DNA from 3 places in the Pseudomonas syringae pv. coryli str. NCPPB 4273 genome. Region 2 is predicted to be linked to each of the others. Evidence: riboswitches for the same ligand, from Rfam matches in the RefSeq annotation. Region 2 holds a riboswitch; each other region holds the start of a gene.
The links. A riboswitch is a leader RNA that binds a small molecule or an ion and turns the genes downstream of it on or off. The one in region 2 is predicted to bind cobalamin.
Positions count from the first base shown of each region.

Region 1: it holds a riboswitch for cobalamin, as region 2 does, so the genes downstream of both, P406_RS03080 (CbtB domain-containing protein) here and cobO (cob(I)yrinic acid a,c-diamide adenosyltransferase) in region 2, are expected to answer to the same signal.
Region 3: it holds a riboswitch for cobalamin, as region 2 does, so the genes downstream of both, P406_RS03465 (ABC transporter substrate-binding protein) here and cobO (cob(I)yrinic acid a,c-diamide adenosyltransferase) in region 2, are expected to answer to the same signal.

Region 1 covers NZ_AWQP01000004.1:271,618-274,886, forward strand. The annotation lists gene cobN (cobaltochelatase subunit CobN) at 1-331, opposite strand, end outside; gene cobW (cobalamin biosynthesis protein CobW) at 335-1,399, opposite strand; cobalamin riboswitch at 1,519-1,742, opposite strand; cobalamin riboswitch at 1,801-2,015, shown strand; gene P406_RS03080 (CbtB domain-containing protein) at 2,115-2,297, shown strand; gene P406_RS03085 (CbtA family protein) at 2,308-3,030, shown strand; gene P406_RS03090 (cobalamin biosynthesis protein) at 3,008-3,269, shown strand, end outside.
Region 2 covers NZ_AWQP01000022.1:19,648-22,916, forward strand. The annotation lists gene P406_RS11080 (PQQ-dependent sugar dehydrogenase) at 1-1,178, opposite strand, end outside; cobalamin riboswitch at 1,298-1,511, shown strand; gene cobO (cob(I)yrinic acid a,c-diamide adenosyltransferase) at 1,603-2,214, shown strand; gene P406_RS11090 (cobyrinic acid a,c-diamide synthase CobB) at 2,240-3,269, shown strand, end outside.
Region 3 covers NZ_AWQP01000004.1:357,525-360,793, forward strand. The annotation lists gene P406_RS03455 (phosphatase PAP2 family protein) at 1-729, opposite strand, end outside; gene pmrG (lipopolysaccharide core heptose(II)-phosphate phosphatase PmrG) at 696-1,391, opposite strand; cobalamin riboswitch at 1,706-1,905, shown strand; gene P406_RS03465 (ABC transporter substrate-binding protein) at 2,036-3,049, shown strand; gene P406_RS03470 (FecCD family ABC transporter permease) at 3,046-3,269, shown strand, end outside.

The DNA.
Region 1 (3,269 bases), on a different contig from region 2:
TGACCTGAACGCCGCGTGCCGCGAGCTCCATCAGCCGCTCGACGCCGTAGCGCCAGTAGCCGATACCGCCGTGCAAAGAAATCAGAATGACCTTTGCGTGACGCAGCACTTCATCGACGTACAGGTCGACAGAGGCGTGATTCTGGACCTGCATCGGGTTGGCCAGACGCAGGCTGGGGTAGTCGTCGGGGAGCTGCCGGGCGGCTTCGGCCAGCAGCGCCAGACTGGAGTCGCCGCTGCAGAGAATCACCAGCTCGGCCGGGGTCTGGCCCAGATCGGCAATATTGTCGTCAGGTACGAAACCGCCGGGCTGGGTTCTCAGTAAATGCATGGGTCAGCCGACAATCGCAGCATTGAGTTGCGCTTGCAGGGCTGCGGCATCCAGCTCCTGACCAATCAGCACCAGGTGCGTGGCACGCTCTTCATCGGTACGCCAGGCGCGGTCGAAGTGCTTGTCGAAACGCGTGCCGACACCTTGAATCAGCAGGCGCATCGGCTTGCCGGGAATGGCCGCGAAGCCCTTCACACGCAGAATGCCGTGCTGCACCACCAGTTGATTCAGTGCATCGAGCAGGACTTTCTCATCGGCTTGCGGCAGTGTCAGGGAAATCGAATCGAACGCGTCGTGATCGTGGTCATCATGATCGTCATCGTCATGGTGATCATGGTGGGTCTTGCGAGCATCGATATGCAGTTCGGACTCGGCACCGACACCCAGCAGCACGCTGATCGGCAGGCGACCACTGCTGGCTTCGATCACCTTGACCGCAGGCGGCAGCTCCTCGGCAACTTCGGCACGCACCGTCGCCAGACCTTCGGCGTCGATCATGTCGGCCTTGTTGAGGATCACCAGATCGGCGCTGGCCAACTGATCGGCAAACAGTTCGTGCAGGGGCGACTCGTGGTCCAGGTTCGGATCGAGTTTGCGCTGCGCATCGACTTGATCCGGGAAGGCAGCAAAAGTACCAGCCAGTACCGCCGGGCTGTCGACCACCGTGATCACCGCATCGACCGTGCAGGCGTTGCGGATTTCCGGCCACTGAAAAGCCTGGACCAGCGGCTTGGGCAGCGCGAGCCCCGAGGTTTCGATCAGGATATGGTCCAGATCACCACGGCGCGCGACCAGTTCGCGCATGACCGGGAAGAACTCTTCCTGCACGGTACAGCACAGGCAGCCATTGGCCAGTTCGTACACTCGGCCGTTGGCTTCTTCTTCGGTGCAGCCGATCGTGCACTGCTTGAGGATTTCTCCGTCGATGCCCAGCTCGCCGAACTCATTGACGATGACCGCAATGCGCCGCCCTTCGGCGTTGTCGAGCATGTGCCGCAACAGGGTGGTCTTGCCCGAGCCGAGGAAGCCGGTGACGATGGTGACGGGAAGCTTGGCCAGTGTTTTCATCAGGTGCCCTTTGGCAATGCGGCGGGCAAACAGGACGAGAGCCGCATGCAGGACACGCAGATCGGATCGCCACCGGATCACCCCGCCCGGTTGTAGTGAGAATTCTCCAGGGCCGCAGCACGTGTGGCCCGTTCGAGGCAGGTCTCCTGGCTCACGGCGGCGTGCGGCAGGCAGTGAATAATGTGCCGACACGCATTCATCGCGCCTTCCCGCCGCAGCAGTGGCTGTGCAATGAACATGACCGTTTACAGTTGCGGGGGCAGCTGCGGCTTATACCGCATTCCCGTCTTAGCTCCACTGGGTGATGTTTTACCCGGGGAGAACCTCGAATCAGCAAGGCTACGCAGTGACTGCAGAGAGGTCAATCGTTCAGATTGACGCTGCCCCGCCGCCCATGCTCTCCTGTGCGCCTTGTTTCGGGTGCCCCTCACGGGGTGAAACGGGAAACCGGTACGCTCGCGTTGTCGAGCAAGTCCGGTGCTGCCCCCGCAACGGTAAGCGAGAGTAGGTCTGATCCACTGTGCCGCTGGCATGGGAAGGTGACCTTGCAGGCTTTGACGCACTGACGTCCTGGCCCCTCGCGAGCCCGGAGACCGGCCCGATATGCTTGCAATGACAAACCCGCGGTGGGCGGGCGCAGTTGAAACCTCCGGCGTCTGCCGGCAGGTTCTTTTGCGCGTGGCCCACTTGCCGATTACCAACAAGAGGGAACGCCATGTCGACCATCAGCAGCCACGCCGCCGCGCCCAGCTCTACACGCACTCAACGCCTGACAGCCGCCATCAGCGCTGCGCTTCTCGGCGCCTGCCTGGTGTACTTCGCCGGTTTCTCGCACATCGCGGCCGTGCACAACGCGGCACACGATACCCGTCACAGCGCTGCCTTTCCTTGCCATTGAGGGCCACACAATGTTCAAGCGAATTGCCTACACCGCAGGTTTCACCGGCCTGCTCGCCGCCCTGTTGCTGACCCTGCTGCAAAGCCTGTGGGTGGTGCCGCTGATCCAGCAGGCCGAGACCTACGAAAACGCACCTGCCGAGCAACTGCATCAGCACGCGGACGGCGCGATGGCCGAACACAGCCATGCCCATGAAGAAGCGGCCTGGGAGCCCGAAAACGGCTGGCAGCGTGTGCTGTCCACCACCGGCGGTAACCTGGTGGTCGCGGTGGGCTTCGCCCTGATGCTTGCCGGGCTTTACACCCTGCGGGCGCCGGGGCGCACCGTGCAAGGCGCATGGTGGGGGTTGGCCGGTTTTGCCGTGTTCGTGCTGGCCCCGACCCTTGGGCTGCCACCCGAACTGCCAGGCACAGCCGCCGCCGAGCTGAGTCAGCGGCAACTGTGGTGGCTCGGCGCTGCCGCGTCGACTGCCGCCGGGCTGGCCTTGCTGGTGTTCGGTCAGAACTGGCTGCTCAAAGCACTGGGTGTGGCGATTCTGCTGGTCCCGCATGTGCTTGGCGCGCCACAGCCGCTGGTCCATGAAAGCCTGGCTCCCGAGGCTCTGGAATCGCAGTTCATGATTGCCTCGCTGCTGACCAACGCGCTGTTCTGGGTCGCGCTGGGATTGATCAGTGCCTGGCTGTTCCGCAGAAACGATGTGCACACCGACAATGTCGACCTGCATCAGGCCTGATCCAGCGACCCTTCAACCTGGCGCACCTCTGGTCGCCGGGCTGGGCTGTCGGCGCGGCTGCTCGGCTGCGCTGTTGCGCGATCTGCTTGAGCAGAGCCTGCAGGCACTTGAGCTGGACATTGGTCGGGTGACCGCACTGGCGTCCATCGACCTGAAAGAAACCGAGCCCGGCCTGCTTGAGCTGGCCGGGCAACTGGCAGTGCCACTGGTGTGCTTCAACGCCGCGCAACTGGTGGCGT
Region 2 (3,269 bases):
GGTGTGCCATTGGGTTTGCCGCCACTGAATGGGATGAACACCACCTTGTAGCCGCTGTGCGGTTTGCGGTTCCACGAGCCGTGCTGGCCGATGAACAGGCCTTCGTTGAACGGTGCGGCCAGTGTCTTGCCGTCGGCGAACACCAGGCCCAGCGAGGCGGTGTGTGGACCGACTGCGTAATCCGGAGCAATCGCCTTGGCGACCAGTGCCGGGTTCTGCGGCTTGACGCGCTCGTCGACGTGTTGGCCGTAGTAGCTGTAAGGCCAGCCGTAGAATGCGCCGTCCTGAACCGAGGTCACGTAGTCAGGCACCAGATCGCTGCCGATCTCGTCGCGCTCGTTGACCGCCGTCCACAGTTTGCCGGTCTTCGGTTCCCAATCCATGCCGTTGGGGTTGCGCAGGCCGGAAGCGAAGATCCGGTGGTTACCGGTAGCCGCGTCCACTTCCCAGATCGCCGCACGACCTTCTTCCTTGTCCATGCCGTTCTCGGCCACGTTGCTGTTGGAGCCCACGGTCACGTACAGCTTGCTGCCGTCCTTGCTGGCGATGACGTTCTTGGTCCAGTGGTGATTGAGCGTACCGCCCGGCAGGTCGACGACTTTGGTCGCTTGCGCGCTGATCGAGGTCTGCCCGGATTCATACGGGAAGCTGATCAGGCGGTCGGTGTCGGCCACATACAGCTTGTTGCCCACCAGGGTCATGCCGAACGGCGAATTGAGGTTTTGCAGGAAAACCGTGCGGGTCTCTGCCACACCGTCCTTGTCCACGTCGCGCAGCAAGGTGATGCGGTTGGCGCTGGGCACACCGGCACCGGCGCGGCCCATGACTTTTTCCATCACCCAGCCGCGAATGCCTTTGGAATCATCCGGTTTGGCGGGGGAATTGGTTTCTGCCACCAGCACGTCACCGTTGGGCAATACATACAGCCAGCGCGGGTGATCGAGGTTCTCGGCGAACGCAGCCACTTGTGTGCCCGGCGCGGCGACCGGCTTGGCGCCTTTTTCCCAGCCTACGGCGGGTGCGATGTTGACGGTCGGAATCAGCGTCTTGTTGGGCTCCGGCAGCTTGGGCGAGGGGCCTGTTCCATCCGAGACTTGCAGGCTCGACGACTCGCCGCAGGCAGCGAGGCCGCCGGCGACCAGCAGCAACACTGCGTAGTGGGGTCTGAGTTTGAACATGATCGATCTCCATTAACAAAGGCGTGGTCCAGTAACTGATAGAGGCACCGCCAACCCGCTAGGTTCAATAACGTTCCGCGGCGACGGTGTCGATTGACGCTCCCGGTCCAACCCTCTACCCTTCGCGGTTTGTTTCAGGTGCTCTGCAATCCTCGATTGGCAGAGTGAAACAGGGAAGCCGGTGTGGGTCGACAGATCCGATCCCGGCGCTGCCCCCGCAACGGTAAATGAGTCAAGGCTGTGCCTGACGCCACTGTGTTTCGACATGGGAAGGCGCACAGCCGGGGTGACCCGCTCATGAGCCCGGAGACCGGCCTGAATCACTCAATGACATCACGGAGGGTGATGTTCTGTGCAGGGCGTTGCCGTGCTGTCCAGTGCTGTCCTTCCGTCTGTTGTCGCCTGCCCCGAGCGGAGAACCCAGATGAACGAATCCCCCGAACGCGACGAACGCCATCTGGCGCGCATGCAGCGCAAGAAAGCCTTCATGGACCAGCGTATTGCCAGCTCGCCCAATGAGTGCGGCCTGCTGCTGGTATTGACCGGCAATGGCAAGGGCAAGAGCAGCTCGGCATTCGGTATGCTCGCCCGGGCCATGGGCCACGACATGCAGTGTGGTGTGGTGCAGTTCATCAAGGGCCGCAACAGCACGGGCGAAGAAATGTTTTTCCGTCGTTTCCATGAGCAGGTGCGCTATCACGTGATGGGTGAGGGCTTCACCTGGGAAACCCAGGATCGCCAGCGCGACATCGCCGCCGCCGAAGCCGCCTGGGCCGTGTCTCAGGAAATGCTTCGCGATCCGGCCATTGGTCTGGTGGTGCTCGACGAACTGAACATCGCCCTCAAACATGGCTACCTCGACCTCGAACAGGTGCTGAGCGATCTGCAGGCACGTCCGCCGATGCAGCACGTATTGGTGACTGGCCGCGGTGCCAAAGCCGAATTGATCGACCTGGCCGATACCGTTTCCGAGATCGGCGTGGTCAAGCACGCGTTTCAGGCCGGTATTCGTGCGCAGAAAGGTATCGAGCTGTGAACGCTTCATCATTGAGCGCATTGCAATGAGAGCCCCGCGTGATTGCCCGGCAGTATTGATTGCTGCGCCTGCCTCCGGGCAAGGCAAAACCACGGTGACCGCTGCACTGGCACGCCTGCACCGCAACCAGGGGCGCAAGGTCCGGGTGTTCAAGTGCGGCCCGGACTTTCTCGACCCGATGATTCTCGAGCGGGCCAGTGGCGCGCCGGTCTATCAACTGGACATGTGGATGGTCGGTGCCGATGAAAGCCGTCGCCTGCTGTGGGAAGCGGCTGATGAGGCGGACCTGATTCTGATCGAGGGGGTCATGGGCCTGTTCGATGGCACGCCATCGAGCGCCGACCTGGCCCGGCATTTTGGCGTGCCGGTACTCGGTGTGATCGATGGCACGGCCATGGCGCAGACGTTTGGCGCACTGGCGCTGGGCCTGGCGCGCTACCAGCCTGATCTGCCGTTCGCCGGCGTGCTGGCCAATCGCGTCGGCACGGTACGCCACGCGCAGTTGCTGGAGAACAGCCTGACCGAAGGCCTGCGCTGGTACGGCGCACTGTCCCGGGAAGTCGGCTTCGAACTGCCCAGCCGCCATCTGGGGCTGGTCCAGGCCAGTGAGCTCAACGATCTGGACGTGCGTCTGGACATGGCGGCTGCGGCGCTTGCCAGCACCTGTGAAGTGGCCTTGCCGCCGGCCGTGACCTTCACTGCGCCCGACCCGGCTCAGGTCGAGCCGCTGCTGCGCGGCGTACGCATCGCCATCGCGCGCGACGAGGCCTTTGCCTTTCTGTATGGCGCGAGCCTGGACCTGCTGAGGAACATGGGTGCCGAGCTGAGTTTCTTCTCGCCGATCCATGATCGCGAGTTGCCCGACGCCGACAGCCTGTACCTGCCCGGTGGCTACCCGGAGCTGCACCACGTTGCGCTGGCCGCCAATGGCACGATGCAGGCTTCGATCAGGGCTCACCATATTGCCGGCAAGCCGATTCTGGCCGAGTGCGGCGGCATGCTCTATTTGCTCGAAGCCTTGACCGATGTCGAGGGCGTGCGCGCCGAACTGGTCG
Region 3 (3,269 bases), on a different contig from region 2:
GTGCGACATAAAGTGCCAGCCTTGCAGCACCCGCGTGGTGCCGTAGATCATCCCGAGCAGAAGAATGGCCGCCAGCAGGATATTCGAGTGCCGCCAGCAATAGCGACGAGCCACGAAATACAGGGCCAGCAGACTGAACGCGCTTGACGCATGACCGCCCGGCCAGCATCGCCCGGCGCCGGCCTCGTGGAGCAGGTTGAAGTTCCTGAACCACTCGATGTGCGCCTGGCTGCCACCGTACAAGGTGGTCTCGACGGGGCAGTAAACGCTGGTATGGCTTTTCAGGTAATGGATCATGCCGGTGCTCAGCGCAAAGGCGACGATGACGAAAAAGAAGTCCAGCCGGTGCCTGCGCGCAAAACGCAAAAAGGTGCCCAACCGAGAGCCCGTCAGCCGCCTCGCGAGGCGCGAATCATCATATTTTTCCAGCAACGGCCAGACAAAGGACAGCATCGCACCGATGATCGCCAGTTCCCCGGTCCAGTTCGGAAGAATCCGCGCCCATCTGTGCGTGATGTTCTCAAACAGATGGCTCTGGCCGATGGGAAACACCCCGGCCGTTGAATCAAAAAACAGGTCAGTCAGTTGCCGGTCGATCGTAGTCAGGTCGAAAGTAACGAAGACCAGTAGAGCGAAAAACACCGGTACACCCAGGTTTATGCCATAAAACCGCAGCCTGGCGCTGGAAGATGTCGTCAATTGAATTGCTCGCTGTTGAGGTTTGCCCATTGCCCGGCATTCAGGGAGCCGAGAATTTTCGGCGGGTGGCTGCCGTCTATTTGTACGAAAAACGCCTGGGCGTACTCACTGGAGCGCTCGCCGCCAGGTACGCCGGCCTTGCGTTCGAACTGGTCGATGCAGCCACTGTGAGTGACCAGTACCATGTTCTCGCCGCTGACCTTGTGGGCCTGCACAGCCTTCATGAAGCCGCTGTCACAGTCGTTGATCCAGTCCTCAGCGACCACCGCGTGTCCTGCCAGCAGTTGCGCAGTCTGTTGCGTGCGAGTCTTGGGGCTGGCGATCATGCGTGCGTGGTCCATCCCCATCTTCTGCAACCCGGCACCCACCGCCAGCGCGGTATCGCGGCCGCTGGAGGTAATGCCGTCGGCGTCGCTCATGCACGGGTTGCTCGAGCGGTCACAGCGTTCGGCGTGGCGAATCATCACCACCACATTGCCTTGTCGCCAGTGCTCGCGAAGGCCGGATACGCTCAGGTTTCTACCGACCCCCAGGTCCACTACATGCACGCCGGAGAACGCCGAGTAGAACCACGCGCAGATAGCCATCAGCACGACGGCAACGGACATCGATACGATGTGCCGATGCAATTTGTAGCGCTGACTGATGCCCGAACGGGGAAGTACATTCTTGTTGATTATCGTGTTGGTCAAGGGACCACTCCTGCCATGAACCTATGTGTGGCGTTGACCCAGGGAGTGCCCGAGGTCTTCGCTGCTCCCATGCAGGCAAGATAGGTTCAGCATCGTCCCGATGCAGTGAAGAAGATGTGAAAAACGTGTTGTGGCCCAGCGCCATGTTTTTCACGCGAGCGCTCTGGAATGGGGGTTTGCGGTTTTACGGGCGTGAACATGAAGATAATTTAAGCGTTATTGCCGAAAGTTCCGTGCTCATCAGGACGATTTTGAACTGGCCGACCGTCTGCTGCAGCGGCGCTGCAAAGGATTAGCCACTAAAACGCTTATCGTTTACCATGCCGCGCGTCGGTTTCCGAGAGGAACTAACAGGGAATTCGCGCGCCTTTTTCCACCAGGCGAAAAACGAAACTGCCCCCGCAACTGTAGGCACCGAGCCTGCTCCATGACTGCCACTGGATCGTGATCCGGGAAGGCCGGAGCCTGGCGATGACGTGTCAGTCAGGAGACCTGCCGACCCGATTCAACCCACTAACCGGCGGGGTGTCCGGGAAGGACATCCGCACGCGTCGGCGTTTCCTGCCGTGCCCGGTTATCTTCCGGGGATGTGTTTCCTGATGTGCATTGCGCCCTGGCACCTGCTCCAAAGGAGACCGCATTTCATGTCGCTGCCCCGCCTCGCCGCACTCGCTGCCAGCCTGACGCTGTCCACCCTGGCCCTCGCCGCCCCTACTCAGTACCCGCTGACCCTTGAAAACTGTAGCGCGACCCTGACCTTCACGCATGCGCCAACCAAGGCTGTAACCATTGGCCAGGCCGGCACCGAAATGCTTTACGAGCTGGGTCTGGGTGACAGACTGGTCGGCACTTCGCTGTGGTTCAACAACGTATTGCCACGCTTCAAGGCGCAGAACGACAAGGTCGAACGCCTGGCCGACAACGAGCCCAGTTTCGAAGCAGTGATCGGCAAGCGACCGGAACTGGTGGCCGTGCAGCTGGAGTGGATGGTCGGCAAACAGGGCGTGGTCGGCACCCGCGAGCAGTTCCATGACCTGAAGATACCCACCTACATCCTGCCGTCCGACTGCGAAGGCAAGGACAATCTGGTCGGCGCCGATGGCACACGCATGGAGCCATTCCGCATCGAGACCATCTACAAGAGCATCGGGCAACTGGCGCAGATTTTCGATGTGCAGGATCGCGGCGACGCGCTGGTCACCGACCTCAAGGCCCGCCTGAGCGCAGCGATTGCCAACGTCAGGCAGAACAAGGCCAACGACGTCTCGGCGCTGTTCTGGTTCTCCAGCTCAGACCTTGCCAGCGACCCTTTCGTGGCAGGCCGCAAAGGCATTCCGGACTTCATGCTCAACAGCCTGGGCATGCGCAATATCGTCCAGTCCGACGAAGAGTGGCCAACCGTGGGCTGGGAAACCATCGCCAAGGCCAACCCGAGCATTCTGGTCATTGCGCGCATGGATCGCCGCCGTTTCCCGGCCGACGATTACCTGAAAAAAATCGAATTCCTCAAGACCGATCCGGTGACCCGCAACATGGACGCGGTCAAGCATGACCGGATCGTGATCATCGACGCCGAGGGCATGCAGGCCGGCCTGCGTCTGTTCACCGGGTTCGAGGAACTGGCTGACGCCGCCAACCGTTTCAACGCTGCCAAATGAGATTGCCGATAGCGTTGGTTCATGTGCTCTGGGTTTCGGCGGTGCTGGTGCTGGCGATCATGATCGGGGCCGCGATCGGCGAAACCTCGATCAGCCTGCAGGTGGTTTTTCAGGTGCTGGCCAACAAACTCTGGGCCGCCGGCTATGTGCTCGACCCTATCGACGAAGGCATCGTCTGGAACTACCGGCTGACCCGCGCCATTGTCGCAGCGGCCTGCGG